Regions from separate parts of the Guyparkeria hydrothermalis genome, predicted to be linked through region 1. Evidence: predicted binding sites of a transcription regulator. Region 1 holds the regulator's gene; each other region holds the start of a gene.

The links. Region 1 encodes sigma-54, which starts transcription at its own class of promoters, with help from an activator protein. Its sites were predicted from a motif close to TGGCANGNTNCNTGCTT; they were not measured.
Region 2: a site for sigma-54 is predicted at 2,671-2,687, ahead of flgA (flagellar basal body P-ring formation chaperone FlgA). Genes of this name have one in related genera too.
Region 3: a site for sigma-54 is predicted at 1,903-1,919, ahead of cynS (cyanase). Genes of this name have one in related genera too.

Annotation. Positions count from the first base shown of each region.
Region 1 is NZ_JAJSED010000001.1:792,063-802,095, reverse strand. Features, by position in the region: gene rapZ (RNase adapter RapZ) at 1-268, opposite strand, end outside; gene LV476_RS11175 (HPr(Ser) kinase/phosphatase) at 265-1,233, opposite strand; gene LV476_RS03705 (PTS sugar transporter subunit IIA) at 1,284-1,766, opposite strand; gene hpf (ribosome hibernation-promoting factor, HPF/YfiA family) at 1,959-2,252, opposite strand; gene LV476_RS03695 (RNA polymerase factor sigma-54) at 2,275-3,750, opposite strand; gene lptB (LPS export ABC transporter ATP-binding protein) at 3,938-4,684, opposite strand; gene lptA (lipopolysaccharide transport periplasmic protein LptA) at 4,691-5,236, opposite strand; gene lptC (LPS export ABC transporter periplasmic protein LptC) at 5,278-5,883, opposite strand; gene LV476_RS03675 (KdsC family phosphatase) at 5,886-6,419, opposite strand; gene LV476_RS03670 (KpsF/GutQ family sugar-phosphate isomerase) at 6,419-7,405, opposite strand; gene LV476_RS03665 (formylglycine-generating enzyme family protein) at 7,558-8,424, shown strand; gene LV476_RS03660 (hypothetical protein) at 8,500-8,988, shown strand; gene LV476_RS03655 (ABC transporter ATP-binding protein) at 8,985-9,812, shown strand; gene mlaE (lipid asymmetry maintenance ABC transporter permease subunit MlaE) at 9,809-10,033, shown strand, end outside.
Region 2 is NZ_JAJSED010000001.1:95,796-105,828, forward strand. Features, by position in the region: gene rsmD (16S rRNA (guanine(966)-N(2))-methyltransferase RsmD) at 103-702, shown strand; gene flgN (flagellar export chaperone FlgN) at 712-1,191, opposite strand; gene flgM (flagellar biosynthesis anti-sigma factor FlgM) at 1,353-1,670, opposite strand; gene flgA (flagellar basal body P-ring formation chaperone FlgA) at 1,837-2,583, opposite strand; gene LV476_RS00495 (chemotaxis protein) at 2,898-3,857, shown strand; gene LV476_RS00500 (CheR family methyltransferase) at 3,866-4,669, shown strand; gene flgB (flagellar basal body rod protein FlgB) at 4,772-5,179, shown strand; gene flgC (flagellar basal body rod protein FlgC) at 5,223-5,630, shown strand; gene LV476_RS00515 (flagellar hook assembly protein FlgD) at 5,657-6,358, shown strand; gene flgE (flagellar hook protein FlgE) at 6,374-7,726, shown strand; gene flgF (flagellar basal-body rod protein FlgF) at 7,903-8,646, shown strand; gene flgG (flagellar basal-body rod protein FlgG) at 8,674-9,462, shown strand; gene flgH (flagellar basal body L-ring protein FlgH) at 9,503-10,033, shown strand, end outside.
Region 3 is NZ_JAJSED010000001.1:277,943-287,975, reverse strand. Features, by position in the region: gene LV476_RS01440 (hypothetical protein) at 1-341, opposite strand, end outside; gene LV476_RS01435 (carbonic anhydrase) at 527-1,273, shown strand; gene cynS (cyanase) at 1,384-1,827, opposite strand; gene LV476_RS01425 (OsmC family protein) at 2,195-2,758, shown strand; gene LV476_RS01420 (acyl-CoA dehydrogenase family protein) at 2,863-4,014, shown strand; gene LV476_RS01415 (hypothetical protein) at 4,020-4,196, shown strand; gene LV476_RS01405 (FAD-dependent oxidoreductase) at 4,183-5,589, shown strand; gene LV476_RS01400 (sulfurtransferase) at 5,647-6,507, shown strand; gene LV476_RS11260 (glutathione S-transferase family protein) at 6,635-7,246, shown strand; gene LV476_RS01390 (PA2778 family cysteine peptidase) at 7,272-8,156, opposite strand; gene LV476_RS01385 (PA2779 family protein) at 8,232-8,630, opposite strand; gene LV476_RS01380 (PA2779 family protein) at 8,713-9,111, opposite strand; gene LV476_RS01375 (sigma-54-dependent Fis family transcriptional regulator) at 9,273-10,033, opposite strand, start outside.

The DNA of each region.
Region 1 (10,033 bases):
GCAGCTGCGGCATGCGTTGCCTTAGGCGGTCGATACGATCCGGCAGGTCGGCGAGCGATTGCTCCGGGGCACGGGCGTCGATACTGATCGCGATGCCGCGGGCCGCGATGCTGCCTTTGAGATAGCTCTCGGCCAGGTGATCGAGCAGGTCGGGCGGCAGGTTGTCGATGCAATAGAAGCCGCTGTCCTCGAGAGCAGCGAGTGCCACCGACTTGCCCGAGCCCGATTGTCCAGTGACCAGGATCAGACGTGGCGCGGGGCTGCTCACGACCACGGCTCCGGCTTCTGGTCGGGGTTGTCGGGGATCTCGCCGTCGGCCAACAGTCGACCGACCCGGGGGCTGACGGGCTGGCCGCCGCGCTGGCGCTCGAGGTTGCGTTGTCGCACGATCGCCTCGAGCAGTACGGCCAGGTTGCGTCCCGGGGCCACGGGCATGCGCCAGACGGGAATCGACAGACCGGCGATGCGCTCGTTGCCGCGGTCGCCGAAAAGGCGCTCGTCGGCACCCATGTGGTGCTCGCTGTCGGCCGGGTAGAGATCGACGATCAGGCGCAGGTACTTGCGTGCCTTGAGCGCGTTGCTGCCGAAAAGCTCGCGGATGTCGAGGATACCGATGCCGCGGACCTCCAGCAGGCCGAACAGCCGGTCGGGGCAGGAACCGGTGACCTCGTCGCCACGTGCGATAAAGCAGGGTGCGTCGTCGGCGATGAGGCGGTGACCCCGGCTGATCAATTCCAGCGCCACTTCGCTCTTGCCGATGCCGGCGGTGCCACGGATGAGCACGCCAAGCCCGCTGATCTCCATGAACACGCCATGACGCCAGTCCTCGTCGTGCGCGCCGCAGAGGCGTTGCAGGCGCTGACTGACGCTCTCGTCGTCGTCCGGTGTGCTGATGACCACGATCGGGGTGCCATGGCCCGGTTCGGCCACGGGAACGTGGGCCAGCCACTCATCGACCGCTCCGGCGTGGGCCTCGGTAAGGACGATGGTGCGCGGGCCGTCGTTTGCCGGCAGCGGGCCGTTGGCGTGTATCAGGCATTCCTCGCCGCACTGCAGGTAGCGTCTCAGGGCGGGGGAGATCAGGGCCAGGCGGGTGGGGATCCAGGGGTTGGCCGGCCCGATGCGTCGCTGGTCGGGTGCGACGCCGGCTTGCCACTGGTCGGGCAAGGCCCACTGCCAGTCGGCGTCGCTGGCATCCGATGAGAGGTGATGATGGGTGAAGCTCGGGATCATGGCCTGCCCGTTTGCCGTTCATGGCTCGATGGTCGGGCGCGGTGCCCGGTTCAGCCGGCTGTCGCCTCGGCACTGTCCTTTAGCCACTCTATCATCAGGTTCTGGACGCGCTCGGCACTTTGCGCCTCCATGATGGTGTCACGCTCGTCCGGGTCGTTGAGATGTCGCGCCAACCGGCCGAGGATCTCCAGGTGCTGCTCGGGGCAGTCTTCCGGGATGACCAGGCCAATGACCAGCGTGACGGGTGCCCCGTCCGGCGCACCAAAGTCGACCCCTTCGCGCAGGCGAACCACGGCCCCCCGGGGCGTGAGAATGTCGTCGACGCGGCCGTGGGGGACCGCGATGCCGTGACCGATCGCGGTGCAGCCGAGTCGTTCGCGGGCCACCAGGGCCTCGAAGATTTGCGTGGCCTGCTGGCCACCGAGTTCGTCGTCCGCAAGCAGGCCGGAGAGCACTTCAAGTACTCGCTTGCGGCTCTGGTACAGCTCGTCGATCCGGATGTGGTGGATCGGAAACAGCTCGGCAGTATTCATTAAGCACCCTGTCGGTCGACTTGCCGCGAGGATCGCTCGCGGGTCGGGGCGGGAATGGTCGAGTCGGGGCGCATCATAGCTTGTTGTATTCGTGGTGCAACACCGACCTCGTGGCTCCTGCCAGGCGACGGTCATGCCGTGGGCCGTCGCCCGGCGTATCGCGGAGAGTCTGGTATCGCTCCCCGCGAAGGGTCAGCGGTGGCTGGTGAGTTTTTCTTTGTGCTTGACGATCTGCCGATCCAGCTTGTTCACCATGGCGTCGATGGACGCGTACATGTCATCGGTGACCGCTTCGGCGTGCATGTCCTGGCCGCTGACGTGGAGGTTGGCTTCGGCCTTCTGGGCCTCTTTGCGCTCCACGGTGAGAATCACGTGGATGTCTACCAGCTTGTCGAAGTGCCGCTCCAGCCGAGTGAACTTGTCGTGGACGTGGGCCTTGAGGGCCTCGGTAACATCGACGTGATGACCGGTGATGTCAATCTGCATAGACGACTCCTTTATATGGTATCTATATCAACCGCTTACGGTCGGTTGAGGAAGCGATCCCCATCGCTTCCCGGTACTTGGCGATCGTGCGTCGAGCGACGTCGATCCCCTCGTCTCCAAGCATGGTCGCAATCTTGGCGTCGCTCAAGGGCTTCTTGGGATTTTCTTCCTCGACTAGCTTCTTGATTCGTGCCCGTATGGCAGTGGCCGAGCACTCACCGCCGTCACTCGTGCCGACGTGGCTGGAGAAGAAGTACTTGAATTCGAACACCCCGCGGGGCGTGAGCATGTACTTGTTCGTCGTCACGCGGCTGACCGTGGATTCGTGCAGGTCGAGCGCTTCGGCAATCTCGCGCAGTACCATCGGCTTCATCGCGATCTCGCCCTGCTCGAAGAAGTCCATCTGCCGGCGAACGATCTCGCGGGCGACGTTCAATAGCGATTCGTTGCGGCTGCGCAGGCTCTTGATGAACCAGCGCGCTTCCTGAAGGTGGTTGCGGATGTAGGTCGCGTCCTTGCCGCGGCTGGAACGGTCGATCAGGCTGGCATAGGTCTGATTGACACGAAGCCGCGGCGCGATCTCGGGGTTGAGGTCGACGTGCCAGCCGTCCTCACGGTGCGTGACGATCACGTCCGGCCGGATGTAGTCGGCTGTCGTCTCACTGATGGACAACCCCGGGCGGGGATCGAGGACCTGGATCAGTCGCAGCGCGGCTTCGAGTCGCTCGCGGCTGATGCCGAGCCCCTTGGTGACATGCGGCAGTTCCCGCCGGGCGATTGCCTCGAGCCAGTCGCCGTCGAGCACGGCCCGGGCATCGGCTGCCGCCGGGTCGTCCGCGTATTTCTGATCAATCTGAATGGTGAGACATTCGGCCAGCGACCGGGCACCGACGCCGACCGGATCGAGCTGCTGGATGTAGTGCAGAGTGGCCTCGGCCTCTTCGATGTCGAGCTCCGGCAGTTCGTCCTGCAAAAGGGCGACGATCTCGTCGAGCGATTCTTCGAGGTAGCCCGTTGGCTCGATCGATTCGATCAGAGCGGTGGCGACGCGACGGTCGGATTCGGATAGCGACGCGAGGTGGACCTGGCTGAGCAGGTGATCTCGCAGGTTGTCCTCGCCGGTGGATTGCGTGGCGAAGGGGTCGTAGTCCTCGCTCGGTGCGCTGCTGCTCAGCGCAGTGGCACCGTCGGATTCGTAGTAGTCGTCCCATGACGAGTCGACCACCAGGTCCTCGTCCGCCGACTTGTCCTTGCGATCCTCGAGCAGTTCCTCGCCGGCCTGGGCGCCGGGGTCCTGATCCTCGGTGGACTGCGTCTCGGCGGACTCTTCCTCGCCCCGATCATCCTCGGCCACTTCGAGCAGGGGGTTGGTGTCCAGCGCCTGTTGGATCTCGAGGCTCAATTCGAGCGTGGACAATTGCAGCAGACGGATCGACTGCTGCAACTGCGGCGTCATTGCCAGCGACTGGCCCAGCCGCAGTTCGAGTCCGGCCTTCATGCCTGCCACGAGTCACCTCCGGCGAGATCCATTGCCGGCATCGGCGCACGTCGGGCGCCTTGCGGAACATGGGATGTCGGCCCGCAGGAGAGGGGCTGAAAACGGGGTGAGCATGCAATTTGCATGAGAGTCAGTTTAGCGGAATGTCACCCGGTTGTGCCAACGGTTCCCGCACCGGATCCGGGGCCTAGAGGGTGAAGTCGTGACCGAGATAGACATCGCGGACCGACTTGTTGGCGAGCAGCTCGTCGGCACTGCCGTGCGCCAGTATTTCGCCGTCGGAGACGATGTAGGCTCGCTTGCAGACGCCGAGCGTTTCGCGGACGTTGTGATCCGTGATCAGCACGCCGATCCCCCGGTCGCGCAGATGCTCGATGATGCGCTGGATGTCGATCACCGAGATGGGGTCGATGCCCGCGAACGGCTCGTCGAGGAGCATGGCGCGCGGGTTGGCCGCCAGCGCCCGGGCGATCTCCACGCGGCGACGCTCGCCACCCGAGAGGGCCTGGCCCTTGGAATCGGCGATGTGGGTCACGTTGAGTTCTTCGAGTAGCTCCTCGAGTGCCCGTCGCCGCCCGTTTCGCGTAAGTTCGCGGCGCAGCTCGAGGATGGCCAGGATGTTCTCACGCACGGTCAGCTTGCGGAAGACGGAGGGTTCCTGCGGCAGGTAACCGAGCCCAAGATGGGCCCGGCGGTCGATCGGCGTGTGCGTGATGTCCCGGCCGTCGAGAAACACGCCCCCCTGGTCGACTGGTACCAGGCCGACGATCATGTAGAAGCTGGTGGTCTTGCCGGCCCCGTTGGGGCCCAACAGGCCGACGATCTCGCCGGCTTCCACGTGCAGCGAGACATCACGCACCACCGGCCGCGAGCCATAGCTCTTCGACAGGGTGCGCGCTTCCAGCAGCGGGGCGTGGCGGGTGGTTCGCGGCATGAGCGCTTAGTCCCCTTTCTCGTCGCGGTTGCGTGGCTGCAGTGTCATCTCGACGCGGGCACCGCCATCGCTTTCGCCGGCTTCGACCACCTCGGTGTCGAGGTCGTAGGTGATGCGATCAGAGCGGATCTCGTCGCCGGTGCGCTTCAGCCAGGCATCGCCAGTAAGAATCACATTGCCGTTGGCGGTGCGGTAGTCGGCCTCGTTGGCCTTGCCCTCGACCAGGTTGCCCTGTTCGTCGCGCTCGCGGAAGGTCGCGGGGTGCCCTTCGAGCACGGCGCGCACCAGCTGGCCGTCTTCGAGATACAGGGTGGCTCGTTGGCCGGTGGCATGCAGGCTGCCCTGATCGATGACCACGTCACCGGTATACACGCTGGTGCCTTCCTGATACTTGGTCACCTTCTTGTCCGCTTGCACCTTGATCGGCTTGTTGCGGTCCGCCTTGGCGGCGAATGCCGGTGAGGTGGCCCCGGCCATGGCCAGCGAAAGGCAAAAGGCCGGAAGAAGAGCGGCTGCCTGCAAGCGAGAAGTCGAATTCGGAATGATCGCCATGATGTATTTCCTGTCTGCGCGTCGTGTCTGTGCGGATGCGCTCACTGGCGCTGTGCCTGCGGTTCGATCCGATCCCGTATCCGGTCGGATTGCGTCAAGATCCGCTCGTCCCAGTCGAGGTGGAAAGCGTCGGACTTGCTGGTCCAACGGCGCTCGCCGGATGCCCCCAACTCCTGCAGCGTGCTGGGGAGGTCGGTTCGGGCCACGTAGCGCTCGGGGTAGACCCAGAGCCGGTCGGTGCGCAGCTCCAGCCGACCACGGTCCTGATGGGGCGCGCGTGCGGCAACCACCGAGCCATCCAATCGGATGCTCTTGCCTCCGTCGAGCAGAGTGCCGCGCGCGGCGTCGATCGTCCAGGGCGGCGTGTCCGGTTCGTCGATCAGTGCCGCCTCGGGAGCCTCGAGCTCGTAACGATCCTCGGCATCGCGCTGGATGGCGCGCGGGGTGGCGAGTTGATAGGACAATCGACCCTCCTCGTCGTACTGCCAGCTCGACACCTGATCCAGCCGCTGGGCGTAACCGCCGGTCGCCTCGAGCTGCGGCAGGAACTCGTCCGACAGGTTCTCCCAGGTCAACAGGCCCAGCAGGCCGATGCCGAGCACGGCCAGCAGGGCACGGTTGGCCTGCGGTGGGAGGGGCCACTTCATCGTCAGGTATACCGCGCCAGCACGTCGCCCCACTGGCCGCGGGCGTCGATCAGCGTGTCGATCAGCGCGCGCACTGCGCCTGAGCCACCCGGGAGCGGGCTCACCCAGTCGACGCGGCTGCGAATCATCATGGGGGCATCGCAGACCGTGGCCGACAGGCCGGCGCGATTGAGCATGGGCAGATCGAGGACGTCGTCACCCATGGCGGCCATCTGCGCCAGCGGCACATTCACCAGCTGCGAGAGCTCCTCGATCGCCTGGCCCTTGTCCGTCGCGCCCAGTACCACGTGCTGGATGCCGAGACTCTTGGCCCGCCGCGTGACGGCCTCCGAGGCGCGCCCGGTGATGATGGCCACGTCCACTCCCAGCTCCTGGATGAGCTTGATGCCGTGGCCGTCGCGGCTGTGAAAGATCTTGTGCTCCTCGCCGTTCTCGGTGAGATGCAGTCGGCCGTCGGTCATCACGCCGTCGACATCCAGCACCAGTAGGCGCACCTCGCGGGCGCGCTCGATCCAGTTCCTGTCATCGTGGCGCATTAGGCCACCCCCGCGCGAAGCAGGTCGTGCATGTTGAGGGCTCCTTTCAGTTTCCGGTTCTCGTCGACGACGAGCAGGCCGTTGATCTTGTCACGTTCCATGATCGCCATGGCCTCGGCGGCGAGGATGTTGTCGCGGCAGGTGCGCGGGTCGGGTGTCATCACCCGCTCGATGGCCGAGTCGAGGTCGAAGTCGCTACTGTCGAGCAGGCGGCGCAGGTCGCCGTCGGTGAACAGGCCCAGCAGGCGGTCCTGGTCATCGACGATCGCGGCCATGCCGAGTCCACCGGACGTCATCACCAGCAGGCCCTGTTTGACGCTCTGCTGCGGGCCGATCTTTGGGAGACGTTCGCCGGTATGCATGACGTCGCGCACGTGCAGTAGCAGGCGGCGCCCCAGTGATCCGCCCGGGTGGGAGAGGGCAAAGTCTTCGGGCTGGAAGCCGCGCGCGTCGAGCAGAGCGACGGCCAGTGCATCGCCCATCACCAGCGTCGCGGTGGTGCTTGCGGTTGGTGCGAGGTTGAGCGGGCAGGCTTCCTGTTCGACGCCGACGTCCAGGTGCACATCGGCGGAGCGGGCGAGGGTGGAATCGGGGCGGCCGGTCATCGCTACCAGGCCGACGCCGAGGCGCTTGATCACCGGCAGGATGGCGAGCATCTCGGCGGTTTCCCCGGAGTTCGACAGGGCCATGACCACGTCGCGCTCGGTGATCATGCCCAGATCGCCGTGGCTGGCCTCGCCGGGGTGCACGAAGAACGCGGGGGTGCCGGTGCTCGCCAGCGTGGCGGCAATCTTGCCCCCGATGTGCCCGGACTTGCCCATGCCGGTAACGATCACGCGTCCCTCGCAGGCGAGCATCAGACGGCACGCCTCGACGAAGGTCTCGTCGAGGCGTGAGGTCAACGCCCCGATGGCGTCACGTTCGATGTCGACGACTTCGTGGGCCATGCGCAGCAGGTTGTCGGGATGCAGGGCTTTTTGCTCCATGAGGGATCCGGTCGGCATGCTAAGATTTTCGGGTTTCGGAGTATATCAGCCCGCCGTGGCCGAAATGGTCGCGTCGGGTGCTGCCAAGCGGGCAGACCGGCACGATGCAGCCCGGTTCCGCTGTCGGTAAATCAATCCCGGGAGGTGAGCGAATGCAATCGGCAGCCACGGCCGCGCAGGCAGGGTCCGTCGATGGGGTAATCGAGCGGCAGCGCGATGCCGCGGATCGACTCGGGCTCGACGTTTTCTTCCGGGATCCGCCGGCCGGGGACGAGCCGGCGCCGGAACTGGCCGTCATTCCCGAGGGCGGGTTCTGGATGGGGAGCCGGGCGAGCGAGCATCAGGCCCGCTCGTTCGAGCAGCCGCGCCACGAGGTGCATGTCGAGCGGCCATTCGCGATGACGCGTGGCACGATCCGTCGGTGCGAATATTTCGCCTTTCTCGAGGCGAGCGGCCATCGTCGACCACGGCCCTACACCTGGAACGACCCTGAATTTCCCATGTACAACGTCTCGGCGACGGATGCCGAGGCCTACGCCGCATGGCTAAGCGAGCTGACCGGCGCGCGCTACCGCCTGCCGACCGAGGCGGAGTGGGAATACGCGGCACGGGCCGGTACCGACACGATGTTCTGCTTCGGCGACCGCATCCGCCGCCAGGAAGTGAACTGCGCCGGCGGACTTCACTGCACCCGCGGTCTGTTCCTTTGCGGGCCGGGCAAGCCGGTGGCCGTCGGCAGCCTGCCGGCCAATCCCTGGGGGCTCTACGAGGTGCACGGTAATGTTCAGGAATTCACGCAGGATCAGTGGAGTGAACGGTACCTGGTCGGGCCGCGGTCGGTATCGCAACCCCACCGCAGTGTCGATCCCCGTAATAAGCACCTGCGGGCCGTGCGAGGCGGGTCCTGGTTCGATTCCCCCGGTGCCTGCCGGAGCGCGTCCCGGGCACCGCGCCAGGCCAACGAATTCGATCTGAACCTGGGATTTCGCCTGGTGCGCGAGCTCGAGGGGCCGGCATGACGTGTATCATTCGCGACCTCGAGGCGGCCGGTCACGGCCTGTGCTGCCACCGTTTCCACCCGTGGGCGAACTGACATGAAGGCGGTACATTTCGGTCTGCGCTACCGGCATTCGCCGGCATTGGCATCGAGTTTCTTCGATCCGGACATGCCGCCGGAATGGCGAGTGGCCTTTCTGCTTAACGAGCAGGATGCCCTCTGGGTTGCCGGTGAAGATCCGGATGCCGAGACGGTGCTCGAGGAGCTTGCCGATGCACCGGCGCCGGTATTCGTGGTGGTCGAGTCGGTCGCCTGGTCGCGGGACTGGGAGGCTGTTGCGCAGGCGGGATACCACCGGGTGGTCCGATTGGACGACAACACCCCGGTCTGGCGACCGGACAATGAGGCAGACCGTGCGGTGGTCGGCCTGATTCCCGCTAGTGACGATGCTTCTGCGTTGCGCGATGGCCTCGAGCGCTTCGTCGAACAGGCTCCGGCCGAGGCGGCCCTGTTCGTCGACGGCGAGCCGCCGTCCGTGACCACGGTCGACCGCCTCAAGACGCTTGCCGAGTTGATCGGGTTGTGAGCGCGACACAAGAGCAAGCCGACATGATCGAGCTCGACGGCGTTCACTTCGCTCGCGGGCGCCAAGTGATTTTCGACGGCGTCGACATGCGGTTCCCGCGCGGGCAGGTCACGGCTGTGCTTGGGCCGTCGGGTACCGGCAAGACGACCCTGCTGCGATTGATCGGTGGCCAGGTGCGCGCTTCCAGTGGTCGGGTCGTCGTCGATGGCACTGATGTTTCGCGGGTGCGCCGCAAGGCACTGTACGCGCTACGTCGTCGCATGGGTGTCCTGTTCCAGAACGGGGCGCTGTTCACCGATCTGACCGTCGGCGAGAACGTCGCCTTTCCCCTGCGGGCACACTCGAAACTCGACGAGGCATTGATTGATCGCATCGTGCTTTTCAAGCTGGAGGCCGTCGGCCTGCGCGCGGCCCGCGGCAAGTACCCGGCCGAGCTCTCCGGGGGGATGGCCCGGCGGGCAGCGCTCGCGCGGGCCATGGCGCTCGATCCGGAGATCATGCTCTACGACGAGCCGTTTGCCGGGCAAGACCCGGTCAGCATGGGTGTGCTGCTGCGACTGATACGACGACTCAACGATGCCCTCGGGCTGACCAGCATCGTCGTCACGCATGACGTAAGCGAAGCGTTGAGTATTGCCGATCAGGTGATTGTGATCGCCGGTGGGCGGGTCATCGGGCAGGGTTCGCCCGATGAGGTGCTCGCCCAGCGGGAACACGAGCCGGCGCTGGCGCAGTTCCTCGACGGGGCGGCGGAAGGCCCGCTCAACGCCGGCGATTCCGACACGTCCCTGGCCGCCGAACTTGGGCTGGGAGCGGTACGATGAACCGGCTGATTGATGCGATCGCCCGACTTGGGCGCCAGGTGATTGGTGGCGTGCACCACGCCGGCGCGATGGCCCTGTTTGCCGTCGAGCTTTCCTGGGTGCTGATGCCGACCTGGGCTCGTCCGCGTGACATCGCCCAGCAGGTCTACGCCGCCGGTGTGCTGTCGCTCGCGATCATCCTGGTTGCCGGCGGGTTCGTCGGCCTGGTGCTGGGCCTGCAG
Region 2 (10,033 bases), 700 kb from region 1:
TTGGCGACGGGGTGTTCCGGGGTAGCTGCCCCGCGCGGCGCCGACGAAGTTTATCATGCACCCTCTGGCCGACAGCGACTCGTTCTAGGGAGGATTTCGTCGATGCCCAGTACCGCCAAGGGGCGCCGCCCGTCACGCGGAGAGCAGGTCCGGATCATCGGTGGGGAGTGGCGGTCGCGTCGGCTGCGCTTCCCGGCGGCCCGCGACCTGCGTCCGACGCCTGACCGCGTGCGGGAAACCCTGTTCAACTGGCTGGGGCAGACCGTGACCGGCTGGCGCGCGCTGGATCTGTTTGCCGGCAGCGGGGTGCTCGGATTCGAGGCCCTGTCGCGCGGCGCGGCATGGGTCGGGTTCGTCGAGCAATCGCCACGCGTCGCTCGTGCGATCGCGGAGAACCTCGAGCAGTTGGGTGCGGATCACTCGCGGTACGTCGTCTGGACCCGCGATGCGCTGAAATGGCTTGACCAACCCAAGCTGGACGATGGGTCGATTGATCTGGTGTTTCTCGATCCGCCGTTCCGGCAGCCGGCATTGCTGCAGAACTCGCTTGAGCGGGTGGCCGCCGCCCCTTGGCTTGCCGAAGGAGCGCGGGTATTCGTCGAGGGCGCGGATCTGGATGCGCTGCGGCTGCCGGCGGGTTTTGTCGTCAGTCGGGAAACGCGTGCCGGGGAAAGCCGGTCGGTGCTGTTGGCCCGGGAGTGAGGTAGTAAGTCAGGCGTCGCCCAGCGTGCGCCCGCGTCCACCGGTCTGGCTTTCGCTTCCCTTGGCGGTATACAGCGAGCCGCCCGATTCGTCGCGCTGCAGCAGGAAATCGATCCGCTCGCCGAGAAACTGGTCGATGCGCCGCAGTGCCATGAGGTTGGCCTGAGACAGCTGACGGAAACGGCGGGCCATTTCCTTGAGATCGGCCCAACGGTTTCGGGTGTGCTCGGGCTGCTCGGCCAGGGCGTTTTCCATGTCGTCCGTGCCGATTGCCGCGGTCCATTCCAGACGAGCCTGTTCGGCCTCCGCCATGCCGTCGTTGTGCTGACGGATTGTCTCGAAGACTGCGTCGAATTCGTCCAGGGGCGGGGTGTCGCTGCGGCGCAGCAGGTCGGCGAGGCGCTCGTGCTGGTCGAGCAGCGCCTCGGCGTGCGTCTGCATGCTAGTCAGCCATGACGGGGCCGGATCGTTGGGAGTGGATTCGCTCATCGTGGCGTCGCGCTCGGCGGGTGTGGTCTCAAGGTGAGTCCCGGCGTGCCGGGTTCCGAGGAGCATACGTCATTCCCCGGGACGCACGAAGCCCCGGGCCGGCGGGGTGCCGGCCGGGGTGGGCGGGATTGTTCCCGCTCGTCGAGCAGGGCAGATCGCCGTTACAGATTCTCGAACTGGCGCAGCCGCTCGGCGATCTTCGCGGAGTCGACCTGATATTCGCCCTGGCTGATCAGATCCTTGATCCGGTCGACCTTGCCCTGATCGAAAGGCGCGGTCTCCGCCAGCGACTGGCCGAGTTCACGAAGCTGCGATGCCCCGCTGGAAAGTGTCACGGCGTCATCCTCCTTGATGCTCGCCGGCACATCGCCAGAAGGACGTTGCGACTCGCCCTTGGCCTCGCTGCGGCCGCGGGAGGAGTCTACCGACGAGTTCTGGCCCAGATTGCGCGGGCCAAAGCCGTTGATTTCGTTTGCCATGGTGCTTGATCCTTCCTGTCTCGGACGACATGTCCGCGCCGCCACCGAGGCGACAGTGCAGGAGTCTAGGTTAACGTAAATGTCCCTTCGCACTTAAACCATCGGCGGTTCCCGGGAAAACTTTAGCGCCGACTGAAATACTTTTTCAAAGCGAGGGTTGTATGGCTCAACCGCCGATCGCATCCACGGTCCGGCTGTCGATGACCACGGCCTCGATCACCTTGCCCGAGCGGGTGTTCTTCACCCGCACGCGCTGACCCACGCCGGCTCGGTTCTGGACCTCCCCGGTCGAACCCACCACGAAGCCGCGCGTGCCGGCCTGGATGGAGACCAGGTCGCCCCGATCGACCACGGCGTTGATATCGAGGTCGCGAGCGGTGACCAGATGGCCGGACTGCAACGGTTGGGTGGCCATCATGCCGATGAGTTCCCGTGGATCGGTGTAGTAACGCTGTCGCGCCCGGTTGGCGTCGACCGTTGCCAGGCTCAGGTCGGCTGCGGTGATCACGTCGCCCCGGGCGAGCGGGCGGGCGGCGACCACGGCCTGCTGGCGGCGGGTGAGTTCGATCGGAACGTAGATGCGCCACGGCGAGCTGCCGTGGCAGCTTACCTTGACGGTCTGCCGCCCGCGGTTGAGGTTGAGCGGCCGGCCTTCGTTGATTTCCAGTGCCTGGTCGCAGACGCTCAGCCGCAGGCGGGGGTCGAGCCGGTCAGCGCGCAGGGTGAGGTTGCCCCGGTCACCGCCCTGTCGATCCAGATATCGGTCCATGGCGGAGGCAACCTGCGCCTGGACGCTGGCAGGCGCCGCGGGGGCTGCCGCCGTGGCCTGGGCGGCAGCCAGCAGCGCGGCGGCCGTCACCAGCACAAGCGCGAGGAGACTCGCCGCACGCCGATCCGGTTCGCGCCTTGGCATTGCATCGTTGGGAGAGGGTAACTGGGTCATGAGAAATGGGTCATGGGAAAGCGGCAGCATGAACGGGTTGGATTACGCCGCTGGATCTTGCATTTACCATGCCACCGCGCCCGCATGCGGCGACCGGCACGCAAGCGGTGTGTGTCTGCGCTACCATGCCCTGACAGTCGGTCCGCCTACCGAAAACAGGCAGGAATGGGCGGGGTCCCAGCCTCTCTCCCGGTGGGCTAAAGATTGTCTCCCCGGGGCCGATACGACGTCTGGAAAATACAAGAATCAGCCAGCCCACCAATGCCACCAAGGCAGGACAAGTCGTGAAAAGCAACGTGATGTCATCAGTCGATTCCCGCACCCAGCTCGCCGGCCGCAACCGACTCGAGCTTTTGGTGTTCGGATTGGGCACGGATCAGCGCTTCGGGATCAACGTCTTCAAGGTGCGTGAAGTCATCCGCTGCCCGAAACTGACCGACGTGCCTCACTCGGACAGCTCCATCCGGGGTATTGCCGACGTTCGCGGTCACACCATCACCGTCATCGATCTGTCGGAGGCCATCGGCAAGGGGCGGATGACCGAAGAGCAGGTGCAGGACGCGTTCGTCATCATTACCGAGTACAACCGCGCGGTGCAGGGCTTTCTGGTCCACTCGGTCGACCGCATCGTCAATCTGTCGTGGAAGGAGGTGCTCACCCCGCCGAGCGGCACCAACAACTCCAATTTCCTGACGGCCGTAGCGCGCATCGACAAGCAGCTGGTGGAGATCATCGACGTCGAGCAGATCTTCGCTCGTGTCGTCGGCGTGGCCGAGACCGTGTCGGACGAGGTGATCGGTCAGTTCGGCGAGATCGCCAAGGGCAGCGACCTGGTGCTGGTCGTCGATGACTCGGTCGTGGCCCGCAAGCAGGTCGAGAGCACGCTGGAGCAGATGCACCTGCACCCGGTGGTCACGAAGAACGGGCAGGAAGCGATCGACACCCTGCGTCGCTGGAAGGAGAAGCAGCCGGAGCAGCTCGAACGGTTGGCCATGGTCGTCTCGGACATCGAGATGCCGACGATGGACGGCTATACCCTGACGTCGCTGATCCGCCAGGACCCGAAGCTCAAGAGCCTCTACGTGATCCTGCACTCCTCGCTCTCGGGTGTGTTCAACGAAAACATGGTCAAGCAGGTGGGTGCTGATCGCTTCATCCCGAAATTCCATCCGGACGATCTCGCCCGCGTCGTGGGCGAGGCGCTCACGCACCATGAGGTGCATCACGCTGTGGACGAGGCTTGACCGCGGGCATGAAGGCCGAAACCTTCGCCCGATTCACCGCCTTTCTCGAGCAGCACAGCGGAATACTGCTGAGCCCGGACAAGCAGTACCTGGTGGAAACGCGGCTCTCACGAGTGGCGCGTGCGCAGGGGCATGCGTCGGTGGAAGGGTTGATCGAGACGCTTCTCTCCCGTCGCGATCGCACCCTGGCGCGCGACGTGGTCGATGCGATGACCACCAACGAGACGCTCTGGTTTCGTGATGGCTACCCCTTCGCGGCCCTGGAAAAGAAGTTCTTCCCCGAGGCCGTTTCGGCCAAGAAATCGAGCTATCGCATCTGGTCGGCTGCCTGTTCCACCGGGCAGGAGGCCTTCTCGATCAGCATCACCGCCGAGGAACAGCGGGTGCCCTTCAATCTCGAGATCGTGGGCACGGATATCTCCGAGGCGGTGGTCGAGAAGGCGCGCAAGGGCGTGTTCGATGACCTGTCGCTGGGGCGCGGGCTCTCGCCGGAGCGCAAGCGTCAATATTTCGTCAAGACGGGCGAAGGCTGGAAGATCTCTCCGCAGGTCAGTCGCCGGGTGCTGTTCCGTCAGGGCAATCTGCTCGAACTGCGCCCGGAGGTCCGGCGCTACGATCTGGTGTTCTGCCGCAACGTGCTTATCTACTTCTCGCGCGAGACCAAGGCCAAGATCATCAACCGCATTGCCGACACACTTGTGCCGGGCGGTTACCTGCTCCTGGGCGCGTCGGAATCCCTTACCCAACTCAGCGACCGCTTCACGGCAGAGCGCCTGCCGACCGGTGGCACCGCCTACCGGCTCAAGGACTGACCGAGCCACCTTTCCGAGCTCGTTCGGCTCGGCCCTACCGAAAAGCTGGCACGCTTATCGCATAAGCCCTCGGCACTGACGCTGTGTCGAGGGTTTTTTTCGATGTCGATCATCAACGACCGCCTGTTTGGCATTCACGACGATGCGCTGAAGCTCCAGGAGCGCAGCCTGAAGATGCGTGCCGAGAACATCGCCAATGCCGATACCCCGGGGTACAAGGCCCGGGTGATGTCGTTCGACCGCGCGATGGAGGCTGCATTGCAGTCCAAGTCCGCTCCCGGGGCCGCCGGGCAGCTGGCGACCAGTGATCCGCGGCAGCTGGGCGGCACCTCGTCCTCGTCGATCCGCGAGGGGTTCTCGGTGCCGGACCAGCCAGCGCTGGACGGCAACACGGTCGATCTGGACAAGGAACGCGTCGGCTACACGCAGGATGCGATCGGCTATCAGACCACGCTCTCGTTTCTCAGCAGCCGGATTTCCGGCATCAAGAAGGCCCTGGGCGGACAGTGATCCGCCGGGCGAATCCCACTTTTGGAGTCAAGACAGGTGAATCATGAGCTTGTATGACGTTTTCAGCATCTCGTCGTCTGCCATGGCGGCGCAGTCGACCCGCCTCAACACGACCGCCTCCAACCTGGCCAATGCCAACGTGGACGCCTCGTCACCCGAAGAGGCGTACCGGGCGCGCCAGCCGGTATTCCAGACGGTACTCGAGGCCAACGGCGGCCGCGGCGTGAAGGTGGCCGGCATAACGGAGTCCCAGGCGCAGCCGGTGCAGAAGCACGACCCGGGCAACCCGCTCGCCGACGAGAACGGCTATGTCTACGGCTCGAACGTCAACCCCGTCGAGGAGATGGTCAACATGCTCTCCGCCTCGCGGACCTACCAGACCAACGTGCAGGTAATGGACACCACCAAGCAGCTGGCAATGCGCACGCTTCAGCTTGGCCAGGGCCAATAAGCGCGTAGCACCGCAGGGGATATGACATGGCCAGTTCCGTAAACAGCGATATCTATGCCGGCCTTGGGCTCGCCTCTGCGAAGGGCAGCAAGGGCGAGAACAAGCAGAGCCTCGACCAGACGGACTTCCTGAAACTGCTGACCACGCAGATGCAGAACCAGGATCCGATGAAGCCCATGGACAATACCCAGTTCGTGGCCCAGATGGCGCAATTCAGTTCGCTGCAGGGCATTCAGGATCTGAACGAGACCGTCTCGGGATTCCAGTCGTCCGTGCAGTCCAACCAGGTGATGCAGGCCTCCTCACTGGTGGGCAAGGCGGCCATCGTCAAGGGCGATACCGCGCAGCTCTACCACATGACCCAGGCGGACGGCAGCAAGGCTCCGTCGGGGATCCTCGGCGCAGTGGACGTGCCGACGGGTGCATCCGAGGTGAGAGTGGACATCACCAACGCCACCGGGCAGGTCGTACGGACGATCGATGTGCCGGCAGAAGGCTCCGACCGGGCGACCTTTTCCTGGGATGGCCGGTTAAAGGATGGGCGCATGGCGCCCGAGGGAAATTACACGGTGAATGCGAGCGCCACGGTCGACGGCAAGGGGCAGGCACCCCAGACCTACGTCGGGGCGGTCATCAGCAGTGTGGGCGTGACCAAGAATGGTCCGGAGTTGAATCTCGATGGTTTGTCGTCGGTCAAGCTGTCGGATATCGTTGAAATCATTAATTAAACCGGAGGACGCAGCATGTCGTTCAACACCTCCATTAGCGGCCTGAACGCCGCGCAGAAAGACCTGAACGTGACGAGCAATAACATTGCCAATGCCAAGTCCACCGGCTTCAAGAAGTCGCGGGCGGAATTCGGCGATATCTATGCCGTCAGCGCGTTCGGCAATAGCAAAACTTCGGTGGGGCAGGGCGTCATCAACCAGGCAGTCACCCAGCAGTTCACGCAAGGGAATCTCGATTTCACCGATCGGTCTCTGGATCTGGCGATTTCGGGTGAGGGCTTTTTTGCCTTCCAGCCGTCGCTGGACTCGGCTGAGTCAGTATTCAGTCGAGCGGGCGCTCTCGGTGTCAACAAGGATGGTTATCTTGTGAACCAGGCCGGAGAGTTTCTGAAGGGCTTGCCGACGGATGCTGAGGGCAACTCGGTTTCGACGTCACTGGCTACGGCTGATCCGGTGAGATTGCCTGCTGAAGCGGGCGAGCCTCGGGCAACCACAACCGCAACTCAGTTGTTCAATCTGCCTTCAGAAGCCGAAGGGCTTCCTGTCAGTGCGTTTAATTGGAATGATCCGGAGACATATACTCAGGCAAATTCCCAACGTGTTTTTGACTCTCTGGGGAATCCGCACACTCTTACTTCTTACTTTGTGAAAGACGCGGGGCAAGATAATACTTGGAGGGTTTACTATCAGTTCGACAACGAGGACCCCGTCAACTTTGGTAGTAACACACACGGTATTGATACCGATGGCGATTCTACTGCCGACGTGACAGTCGGTTATCAAATGCTCAGGTTTGATGGCAACGGTAGCCTTACAGATGCTGACGGGAATCTGCTCAGTTATGGTTCAGGTGTGCCCGGTACGTCTATGGATCCTGAGAATCCAACCCTCACCTTGGCATCTCCCGGTACTGGGGCCGAGGATTTGTCAGTGCAAATGCGGATTTCACGCAACTCCACGCAGTACGCGGCAGGATTCAATATCGGTGATCAAGGTCAGGATGGTTATACCACCGGCCAATTGACGGGCGTGTCCGTGGGCAGTGATGGCTTGATCCGTGCCAGCTACAGCAACGGTCAGAATCAGGCGTTAGGGAAGGTCGCTTTGGTTGATTTCCGCAATCCCCAGGCCTTGAAGCAGGTCGGTAATAACCAATGGATCGAGACAGTCGACTCCGGCGAGCCACTTGCAGGCGAAGCGGGGACGGGCACCTTTGGGGCCATTCAGGGCGGGGCGCTTGAGACGTCCAACGTCGATCTCACCGCCGAGCTGGTCAACCTGATCACCGCGCAGCGGAACTTCCAGGCCAACTCACGGGCGATCGAGGCCAACAAGGCCTTGAGCGACACGATCATCGGCATTCGCTAACGACGCATCGCCGTAAACGCGAAAGCGGGCCATCGGGCCCGCTTTTTTTGTGCCTGCCGAAAGGCCGCGCCATGCCAATTTTTCTCTGCCATTCCTGATCTGGCACACCTCCTGCATTAAAGCAGGGCATCCGGGGCTTTCCCCGAATCGAATCAGTGAATTGTTGGAGGTGCGAGATGGATCGTCTGGCTTACATCGCCATGAGCGGTGCGTCGCAGACCATGCGGGCCCAGGCCACCAACGCCAATAATTTGGCGAACGTGAACACCCAGGGCTTCAAGGCGGATATCGATGCCTTTGCCAGTCTGCCGGTTTACGGCCCGGGGCAGGCTTCGCGCGCTTATACCGAGGCGCAGGGCAAGGGTGCCGATTTTTCGGCCGGCCCGTTGCAGACCACCGGTCGCGAGCTCGATGTCGCGGTCAAGGGGGAGGGATTCATCGCCGTCGAGGCGCCGGACGGCCGGGTCGCCTACACCCGGCGCGGCGACCTGCACCTGACCGCCAACGGTCAGCTGCAAACGGGTCAGGGCGATCCCGTGATGGGCAACCAGGGCCCGATCGCCATCCCGCCGGCGGAGAAGATCGACATCCACGCCGACGGCAGCATCAGCATCATTCCGGTCGGCGGCCAGGCGAATCAGCCGGCAATGGTCGACCGCATCCGACTGGTCAATCCGGCCCAGGCCGACCTGCAGAAGGCCCCCGACGGGCGCTTCTCGCTGCGGCCCGGCGTCGAGGAACCGCAGGCGGATGCCGCCGTGCAGATTGCCAGCGGCGTGCTCGAGGGCAGCAACGTCAACGCCGTCGAAGCCATGGTCAACATGATCGAGTACGGCCGCATGTTCGAAACACAGAGCCGCATGATCCGCACCGCCGAGGAAAACGGCGAGGCTGCCGATCGTCTCATGCGCCTCGGTTAACCCGTTACCAGTTAGGGGAGAAACACCATGACCACACCCGCACTCTGGACAGCAAAGACCGGCCTGGACGCGCAGCAGACGCGCATGTCGGTGATTTCCAACAACCTCGCCAACGTCAACACCACGGGCTTCAAGCGCGACCGGGCGGTGTTCGAGGACCTGATCTACCAGAACTACCGCCAGGTCGGCGCGGCCAACAACCAGCAGGACGAAGTGCCCACGGGCCTGAACGTGGGTACGGGTGTCCGCGTCGTCGCAACCGAGAAGCAGCACAGCCAGGGCAATATCCAGCAGACGGACAACGCGCTGGATATGGCCATCAACGGTCGTGGCTTCTTCCAGGTGTTGCAGCCGGACGGCAACCTCGCCTACACGCGTGACGGCGACTTCTCGCTCAACAGCGACGGCCAGCTGGTGACCGCCAACGGTCAGCCGGTCCAGCCGGCGATCAACGTGCCGCAGGGCGCGATCTCGATCACGATCGGCCAGGACGGCACGGTCAGCGCCCAGCTGGCCGGCCAGGCGCAACCGGTCCAGCTCGGCAGCCTCCAGCTGGCGGACTTCGTCAACCCGGCGGGCCTGCAGCCGATCGGCAACAACCTGTTCGTCGAATCCGGTGCCAGCGGCGCACCGCAGCTCGACACCCCGGGGCTGAATGGCCTGGGCGCGATCCAGCAGGGCGCGCTGGAAAGCTCCAACGTCAACGTGGTTGAGGAGCTGGTCAGCATGATCGAGACCCAGCGTTCCTACGAGATGAACTCCAAGGCCATCTCGACCACTGACGGCATGCTCCAGTACCTGAACCAGAACGTCTGATGACCCATTTTTCCCGCGCGGCTCACGCCGGAGGCGCCTCATGAAACCGTCAATCCACCGCCTTTTCCGGGTAACGGCCCTCGTCGGGCTGGCGCTGCTGGCCGGCTGTGCCAGCCAGCCGCCGATCAAGCCCGATCCGCAGTTCGATGCCGCCATGCCGCCGGAGCCGTCCCAGCACAATCCGGTGCAGAGCAACGGCGCCATCTTCCAGACGGGGCAGGTGGACAACATGTTCGCCGATGCCCGGCCCTACCGGGTGGGCGACATCCTGACGGTCATTTTGGAAGAGCGGATGCAGGCCTCGAAGAGTGCCCAGACTTCCACCGGCAAGAGCCAGGAAGTGGGGATCACCCCGCCGAACGTGCTGGGTCTCAGCGGCCCGCTGGTCGAGCGACTCAACGCCCAGATCGCCGGCGAGCGCGACTTCGCCGGTGACGGCGAAAGCAGCCAGCAGAACACGCTCAACGGCCAGATCACCGTCACCGTCTCGCGGGTGCTGTCGAACGGCAATCTCGTGATCCGCGGCCAGAAGTGGATCGGCATCAATCAGGGCAGCGAGTTCATCAAGCTT
Region 3 (10,033 bases), 510 kb from region 1:
GTCAGCGGCTCTCGTCGATTCCAGGGAAAGAGCGAAACCAGTCGCGCCATGGTGCAGTAGCCCACCAGCACCTGGGCCCAGGTGCCAATCATGGGAATCCAGAACAGCCACCGCATGGGTTCGGGCAGCGCGACCAACAGCAGAAGCAGATAGAAAAACCGCACCTGTACCGGAAAGGCGGTCAGGCGATCCGCCCTCACCACGAAGTGCGACAGGTTGATCACGGTCAGACCGACTGCCAGGAACAATCCCAGCGGGTCAACCAGAACCCCGTAGGTCAACAGCACGGCCGTCACCAGCCAGTACCACCAACCGACGTCCTTCACCTCCAGCATCAGCATCGTCACGCTCCTTGTCATGGATTCCGAGTGTCGTGGCCGAGCATAGCCGCCTTTTCATTAGCCGTCTATGTATGCAGTGGCCAACCCGAAAACATCCTTTTTCTATGCTCTTGGGAACTAGTAGCATTGCTACCTTGTCGCACCGATCGCCCATCAACCAGAAACCAAGAAACAAGGAGACCCTGATGCGCATTGCTCCCAGAACCCTCGCCGTACTGGTCACGGCATTCGGCTTTTCCCAGCACGCCTTGGCGGCCGACACGCCGCACTGGAGTTATGAGGGCGACACCGGCCCGGCGAAATGGGAAACCCTGGATGCGTCCTTCGAGACCTGCGGCGAGGGCGTAAACCAGTCGCCGGTCGACCTGCGCAACCCGGTATCCGCCGACCAGAAGGCTCCGGTCTTCGACTACAGCGCTGGCGGCACTAACGTCGTCAACAATGGTCATGCCGTCCAGGTCGATTACCAGAAAGGCAGCACCCTGACGATCGACGGCCGGGACTACCAGCTCAAGCAGTTCCACTTCCATGCCCCGAGCGAGCACACCATCGATGGTGAACATTTCCCGCTGGAGGCGCATTTTGTCCACGCCGATCCTGACGGCAACCTGGCCGTAGTGGCCGTGCTCTTCAAGAAAGGGGACACCAACGAGGCACTCGAGTCGCTGGTAGAGAAGCTCCCCGGCTCGGCGGGCGACGAGGTACAGCTGGATACCGCTTTCGATGCCGCCACGCTGCTGCCCAGCGAGGGCGAGCATTACCGCTACAACGGCTCGCTGACCACGCCGCCCTGCACCGAGGGGGTTCGCTGGGTGGTCATGCAGCAGCACCCCTCTCTGTCCGAGAAGCAGATCAAGGCGTTCGAGAAAGCGATCGGTATGGACAACAATCGCCCGGTACAACCGGTCAATGCCCGCATGCTGATCGACTGATTGAATCCGTGCACAGGCCCTGCCCGACGGAGTTCATCGCCGGGCAGCAAAAAGGGCGCGTATCGACGCGCCCTTTTTTTGTGCTGTCGACAGAGCCGACGCGAGCACCGTTACCAGGATTTGTAGGGCAGGAACTTGCCGTTCATGGTGATCACGACGCGATCACCGGCCGGGTTGGCCTCGCGATCGACGCCCAGGGTGAAGTCGATCGCACTCATGATGCCGTCACCGAATTCCTCGTGAACCAACTCCTTGATGGTCGGACCGTAGACGCCCATGACCTCGTAGATGCGATAGATCAGCGGGTCGGTCGGCACCGTCTGCTCCCAGGTCTTCATCGGGCAGGCCTCGATCGCGGCCTTGGCCTCGGCCGGCAGCTCCAGGATCGCGACCAGCTTGTCGGCGAACTCGGGCTTGAGGCTGTTCATGCCCAGACAGGCCGAGGTGACGAATGTCGGCGAGAGCCCCACGCCGCTCGCGATGTCGGCCCAGGACAGGCCCAGTGCGTCCTTCTTTTCCAGAATCAGGTCGGTCAGTGCTTGCTTGGTCATCATGGCGAATGCCTCCGCGGATTTTCATGGTTTGATGCCGGTGACGACCGGTTACGGCCGTCGCCTGACTCAAACCCGTATCAAGAAGCCTGCCAGACCGCTCGTTTCCTTGTATTTCAGTCTATTACCCTCTTCCACTCACACTTGACCCACCGCCAAACGGACATTGTCCGCCTCCCCGCTCCCCATCGATGGACATTGTCCGCCAATGCCCGCACCACCACGGGGCGCCCTGCACCCATGAACCGACGAAACGGCGTCACAGCGCGGTTTTCGATAGTTGGCACAGCCCCTGCAGTTCAGGAGGCGACGGCGGGATCGCTGCAGACGATCCCCGTCCCATTCAAGCCAACCATCGGAGTAACCATCCATGAGCACTGCAACCGCCCAACCCGTCGCCCCGTCCTGTGTCCGCCAGGCCCTCAAGGAAATCGATGCCGACGGCCTAAAGGCCCTGGGCGAGAAGGGCAAGGCCAACCCGGAGGCCATCGTCACGCTCAAGGCAAAGACCGTCTGCGAAGGCCGCTTCCGCAACCTGACCTACATCCGTGATCTGGATCCGGTCGTGGTGGACGAGCCGCCGCACCTGCTCGGTGACGACACCGCACCGAACCCCTCCGAGGCCACGCTGGCCGCCTTGGGCGCCTGTCTGGCCGTCGGGGTGCAGGCGAACGCCACCGCTCGCGGCATCAAGCTCGCCAAGCTCGAGCTTTCCATGGAAGCGGACATCAACGTCACCGCCGTCTGGGGCACGGGCGATCTCGACGAATCCAAGCCTCTGGGCTTCACCGCGATCCGCGTCTACTTCGACGTCGAGCCGGTCGAGCCGATTCCCGACGAGGAACTGCAGGACCTGCTGGATACCGCCGAGAAGTGGTCGCCGGTGGCTAACACCATGACCCGCCCGGTCGACCTCTCCTGCCACCTGGCCTGAACCGGACCGACGAGCGGGCGGCCGCTCCATCAAGGCTCACGACACCGCCCGCCTTGTCACCGACCCTTGCCCGGCCCGGCCGGGCCTCTTCCAGGAGGTGATTCATGACCCTTGTCACTCCCAACGACGTGGCGAGCCCGCATTCCCCATCGACGCCGCCGATACCGGCGTTCCTGCGCGAGGCGACGGCACCGGATCTCGATACCGTTATCCGTCGCGCCCTCAAGCCGCAGGTGATCGCCATCGACCATGGCGAGTACCCCGCCGACGTGCTGCACGAGCTGGGCGCCGCCGGCGCCTACCGCCATCACGTGGCATCCCAGAACCCCGATGGCATGGACATCGCCGCCGCCATCGATGCCATGGACCGCATCTCCGCCGAGTGCATGTCCACCGGCTTCATGACCTGGTGTCAGGATGCCGTGGCCTGGTACGTCGAGAACTCCGACAACCACTACCTCCGCGAGACCGTCCTGCCCAAGCTAGCCAGCGGCGAGCTGCTTGGCGGCACCGCCCTCTCCAATCCGATGAAGTACTTCGCCGGCATCGAGGACATCCTCCTGCACGCCGAGGAGACCGAGGACGGCTTCATCGTCAACGGCAACCTGCCGTGGATCTCGAACCTGGGCGAATCGCACGTGTTCGGCTCGATCTTCCGCGTCGAGGGCGACAACCCGCGCGACGTGATGGCTCTGATCCACACCGACATGCCCGGCCTCGAACTCAAGCAACTGGTGGAGTTCTGCGGGATGGAGGGCACCGGCACCTACGCCCTGTTCTTCGACAACGCCTTCATTCCCAAGCGCGACGTGATCGCCGACCCGGTCGGCCCGTTCCTCAATCGCATCAAGGCCGGATTCGTCCTGCTGCAGGCCGGCATGGCAACCGGCGTGATCGAGGGCTGCATCCGGCTGTGCGAGGACGTCGAACCACGCCTCGGCCACGTCAACTGCTACCTCGACGACCGACCTGAGGAGCTGCGCGAGGCGCTCGAGGATGCCCGCGCCCTGGTGCGCGAGCTGGCCGACGACGTCCACAACCCCGACCCGGCCTATTTCCGCCAGGTCCTCGAACTGCGACTCGCCGGCTCGGAACTGGCTCTGCGCGCGGCCAATAGCGCGATGCTGCACACCGGCGCGAACGGCTACCTGGCCGACGCCCCGGCACAGCGCAAGCTACGCGAGGCGTACTTCGTCGCGATCGTCACCCCGGCGATCAAGCACCTGCGCAAGGAGATCGAGTCGCTGATCGACTGAACGCCATGCCCTGCCCTACCCGCCAACTCGCGCTCCACGCCTGCCAGCTGATGCTGGTGGCCACCCTGCTGCTGCGGGCGGGACTGGAGTTGAACCAGGCGACCCGACCCAAGCCGGACCCGCGCTTCCCGGCCCTGACCGAACTGACCGAATCGAGAGTGACCCGCCATGAGCACATCTGACCAGGACATCCGCTGGATCTGCACCGTCTGCGGCTGGATATACGACGAGGACGAGGGCGACCCGGACAGCGGCATTGCCCCCGGCACCCGCTTCGATGACATCCCCGACGACTGGTACTGCCCGCTCTGCGGCGTCACCAAGGCCGACTTCATGCCCCTGCACGAGTACGCCGCAAAGCGCGCGGCCGAGGCCGACGCTCCGCGTCCCCGTGCGGCCCGCGGCGGTGTCGGTGGTCCGGATGCGGTGGTCATCGTCGGTGCCGGCATTGCGGGCTGGACCGTCGCCGAGGAACTGCGCGCCCGCGATCCCGATCGGCCGATCACCCTGATCAGCAACGACGAGGCGGCCGCCTACACCAAGCCCGGCCTGTCGATGGCGATCGGCCTGGGGCGCGCACCGGCCGAGCTGATCGAACAGAGCGGGCCGGCGAAGGCGGCCGAACTGGGCATCACCCTGCAGCCCAATACCGCCGTGATCTCGCTCAATCTCAAAGGCAAACGCCTGCTGACCACGCGCGGTCCGGTTCACTACGGCGATCTGGTCCTCGCGCTCGGTGCCCGACAGCGCTTCCGCGCCTTCGACGGCGACGCGGTCGGCCGGATCACGCGACTCAACCACCTGGCCGCCTACCGGCGCCTACGCGATCGTCTCGACGGCGAAAGCCGGCACGTGACCCTGATCGGTGCCGGCCTGATCGGCGTGGAGCTGGCCGAGGATCTGACCGCCGGAGGCCATCGGGTCACGCTGCTGGATCTGGGCGAACGGGTCCTCGACCGCCTGGCCCCGGCCACACTGGGAACCGAACTGGGCGATCACCTGGCCGCCAAGGGCGTCGATTTCCGCCCGCACGCCAGCCTCAGACGCCTCGACCATCACGACGGGCGGCTGAAGATCACGCTCACCAACGGCGGCGAACTGATCACCGACGAGGTCATCTCGGCGATGGGGCTGGTGCCCAACACCGATCTCGCCCGACGGGCGGGACTGGTCACCAATCGCGGCATCGTGGCCTCCGCGCAGACGATGCAGACCAGCGACAGCCACGTCTACGCGGTGGGCGACTGCGCCGAGATCGGGGGGCGAAGCTACTTCTTCATCGAGCCGATCCGTCGCATGGCACAGAGCGCGGCGGCCCATCTTGCCGGCGGATCCGAGCCGTTCGACCACCGCCCGGCCGCGATCCGGGTGAAGACCCCGAGCCTGCCGATCATGCTGTGCCCGCCGGATCGCAACCGCGCCGACCTCGGCCACTGGGCGGCACGCCCCGTGGCGGACGGGCAGCGCAACGACTTCTTGAGCCGCGGTGAGCTGATCGGTTACGCCCTTTCCGGCCCGGCGGTCAGTGAACACGAATCGCTTTACCGGGATGTCAGCCGACATGCCGGCCAGTGAGGCCGAATCGCCGACCTCGTCCCTGCCCCGTTGGGGCACCACCATCAGGAGCGCCGCATGAGCAACCCCGTCATCGAACCCACCGAACTACAGCAACTGATCCAGACCACGCCGCATGTCGTGATCGACACACGCAATCCGGAGGCCTATGCCGCCGGGCACCTGCCGGGTGCCGTCAACATCCCGGAAATCTTCACCTTTCTCGCCAACTCGACCCCCGAGGGGCTCGCGGAACTGGAAACACAGTTCAGCGAGAAGTTCGGCGCCGCGGGCCTTGACGGCGAGAAGGTCGCGGTCCTCTACGAGGATGCGATGGACACGGGCTTCGGCCAGTCCTGTCGTGGACTGTTCCTGCTCGAGCATCTCGGGTACCCGAAGGACAAGATCCGCATCCTGCATGGCGGCTTTCAGGGATGGGTCGCCGCGGGGCTGCCAGTGACCGACGACGTCCCCTCACCCACCCCGGCCACGTTCCCGCTGGACACCGGCGCGAGCGACGTGATGCTCGACAAGGATGACGTCCTGGCCGCCCTGTCCTCGGATCACGTCACGCTGCTCGACGTGCGCGACGTCGACGAATGGGTTGCCGAGAGCTCCTCGCCCTACGGCAGGGACTTCTGCCCGCGCAAGGGACGGCTGCCCGAGGCCGTCTGGATCGAGTGGTACCGCTTCATGAAACCGGGCGCGGTCGCCCGCTTCAAATCCCCCACCGAAATCCGGGCCGAGTGCGACAGTGTCGGCATCACGCCGGACTCGGAGGTGTATCTGTACTGCTTCAAGGGCGCGCGGGCGTCGAACACCCTGGTTGCCCTGCGCTCGGCCGGCATCGAGAAGGTCCGCCTCTACTTCGGCTCGTGGAACGAATGGTCGCGCGATCCGAGTCTGCCGATCGAGGAAGGCCTGCCCTACGTGGCCTGACATACCACCTTCCCGTCCTGAGGAGCCCGGCATGCCGGGCTTTTTTTCAGGGCCGCCACGTTTTCGCTTGAACTCGCCTGCGGACTGGAGGACAAACGACTAACGCCGCCACCTCGGAGACTTCATCGTGCATTCGCTCACCCTCTACGACTTCCCGCTATCCGGTAACTGCCACAAGGTGAGGTTGCTGCTCTCGATGCTGGGCATGGACTATCAACGCGTCACGGTCGACGTGGTCAACAACGAAACCGCCTCGCCCGAATTCACCCGCATCAACCCGCGTGGGCAGGTGCCGTTCCTGGTCGATGACGATGTGCGAATCTGGGACTCGATGGCGATCCTGGTCTACCTCGCCCGGCGCTACGGCAGCCGGGACTGGCTGCCAGACGATCCCGCGGACGAGGCGCGCGTGATGCAGTGGGTGGCCGTGGCCGGGGACGAGCTGCTCTACGGGCTGGCGCGGGCACGGGCGGTCTGGCGGCTCAAGCGCCCCTTCAACCGGGAACAGTGCCAGCAGGAAGGTCGCCAGGGACTGGCGCTGATGGAATCGCGGCTGGCTCACGCCGACTGGCTGGCCGGCAAGCGCGCCACCATCGCCGACTTGGCCTGCTACCCCTACGTGGCCCTGGCCGACGAGGCAGGTGTGTCGCTCGAACCCTACCCCGGCGTGCGTGCCTGGCTGTCACGCGTCGAGGCCCTGCCCGGCTGGGTGCCGCTCCTCGACGAGGACGCCGGGTAGCCGCCAAGGGGGCCGGATGCAGCGGTCAGGAACCGTCTAGAAGCTCCTCGGCACGCTCCTTCAACGGCCCGGGAATTGCCGCGGCACGCTCGATGGCCCCGCGCGCGGCCTCGCCCTCCCCGAGCGAACGCAGCAGCAGACCGAGGTTGAGCCAGGCGGCAGCAAATCCCGGATCGGCTTCTGTGGCACGACGGAATGCCGTGACCGCATCGCGCGACTCGCCACTCGCTACCAGGGCATTGCCCAGCCCGAACTGCGCCAGGGCGAGATCAGGACGACGTTCGGCCAACGCCCGCCATGCCGGTAGCGCCTCCTCGCTGCCCTGCACCGACTCGAATGCGGCCACTGCCTGGGCCGCGGGGCGCCCCACCGGGGAGGCGGGGAGCTCGCCCGGTGGCAAGGCGACAAATGCCCAACGATCGGAACGCGCCCAGGTGTTGTCGAAGCGGCCCATCCCCATTTCCATGCGCGGCGTCTCGCCGCTATGCAGGATGAGGCTCTCCTCGTCGAGGTCATAGCCGATGACCACCGCGTAGTGCCACGCGGGCCACCAGGGCAGCGACAGGTTCTGCAGTACGGCAACCGGGTGCCCGGCTGCCGTTTCGGCGATGAGCCAGTCCGTCGTGCCCGGAATGACGTACGGCACCAGCCCGTGCCGGCGCGTCGTCGCCAGCATCTCCGGCTGCACGCTGCCCTCGCGTCCGGGCAGGAAGACCTGCGGGATCAGCTCGTCGACCTCCGCCGGACGGTCAGCCTCCGCCAGCAGCATGGCTAGAGTGGCCGGCCCGCACTGGTAGTCGCGCTGGCCGTGGAACGGCACGTCCTCGATGACGTGGCGCTCGGGCACCGCCGTGCGCGTCTCCTCGGACAACGGCGGCGTCGTGGCACAGCCGCCCAGCAGAGCGGCCATCCCCAGAAATAGGAAAGCGCCCGTCCAGCGGGCGCTTTTGAACAGTCGAGTTCGCATGCTTGCGATAGCCCGTTATCAGTTGGTGAACGGGAAGACGTTGGTCAGGCCCAGCAGGTCGGTGACCAGCAGGATGACGAACACGGCGAACAGAACGCCGACGACGCTGCTCGCGCCGGCAGGCATCTGATCGAGACGTTCGTTCATCTGCTGCACTTCCTGGTCGGAGAGTGCCGCAACACGCTGCTCGACCTCGGCCGGATCGACGCCCTGAGCGACCAGCTGGTTACGCACGTCGTCACGGCTCAGCAACTCGGCGATGCGCTCACGATCGGCAGACGCCTGATCGGCACTCATCGCTTCCTGGGTGGTGACCATCCCGTCGACCACGGCAGACGGTGCGGCCATCGCCGGCATGCTGCCCATGGTGAACGAAGCGATCACGAACGGAGTGACAATTCGAGCAACTCGTTTCATGGTGAAATCCCTCTGGGTTGAAGACAGGTTCGGGCCGACGCCATTGGCGACCGCCGGCCGAGCATGATCGCGACTCACGCGATCAACGGGTGAACGGGAAGACGTGGGTCAGACCAGCGAGGTCAGTCATCAGCAGGATCAGGAACGCCACGAACAGCGCGCCAACCACGGCATTGGCACCGGCGGGCATCTGGTCGAGACGTTCGTTCATCTGGCGCACTTCCTCGTCGGAAAGTGCCGCAACCCGCTGCTCGACCTCGGCCGGAGCGACGCCCTGCGCGACCAACTGATTGCGCACGTCATCACGGTTCAGCAACTCGGCGATGCGCTCGCGGTCGGCGCTTGTCCGGTCGGCGCTCATTGCTTCCTGGGTGGTGACCATCCCATCGACCACGGCAGACGGCGTAGCCATCGCCGGCATGCTGCCCATGGTGAACGAGGCAATCACGAACGGACTGACGATTCTGGCGACTCGTTTCATCACGTATCCCTCTGGTTGGTTCCACATTCGGCCCGGCGAACCGGGCTTTCCTTTGGTTCGTTCTATTGCTGGCCCGGAAGACCGGACTCCCCTTAGTGTAGGCAAGACACTGGAGGTTCAATCGAACCGCTGGATCGAGGGTCGTTGTGGGGCTGCCCGTTTCAGGTGGGTCGCAGGCCGAGCTTGTCCAGCCGATAGCGGAACTGCCGGGGCGTCATGCCCAGCCGGGCGGCCGCCTGCGTCTTGTTGCCGCCGGTCTGATCGAGCGCCTGCAACAGGGCCTCCGACTCGTCCTCTCGCACCCAACGATAGCTCCGTGCCGGGGGCGTTCCCGACCCACCCGACGCCCCGGCGGTGGCCGTACCGGCTTCTCCCCACACGGGCGCATCTGCCGGACGAGGGGCCGGTTCGGCAGCGGGTCGCGGCGCGGCGCCGGCTTCGAGGTGATCGGCCACGTGCGACTCGTGGGTGAGGATCAGTTCGATGTCGGCAACGGTGATCCAGCCGTTCTGTGCGACCAGCACCGCCCGTTTGATCACGTTCTCGAGCTGACGGATGTTCCCCGGCCAATTGTAGGCGGCCAGCCGGTCGAGCACGCCGGCCTCGAAGGCCGCATTGCGGTCGAATTCCTGGCTGGCCACCTGCAGGAAATGCCGGGCGAGCAGCTTCACGTCCCCCTCGCGCTCGCGCAACGGCGGCAGGTGAATGGGGAAGACATTGAGGCGATAGAACAGGTCGATGCGGAAACGGCCCTGATTGACCGCCTCCTGCAGGTTCTTGTGGGTCGCGGCGATGATGCGCACGTCCACGGGAATGTCCTTGGTGCCGCCAACGCGGTGGATGGTCTGCTTCTCCAGCACGTGCAGCAGTTTCGACTGCAGATCGAAGGCGAGATCGCCGATCTCGTCGAGAAACAGCGTGC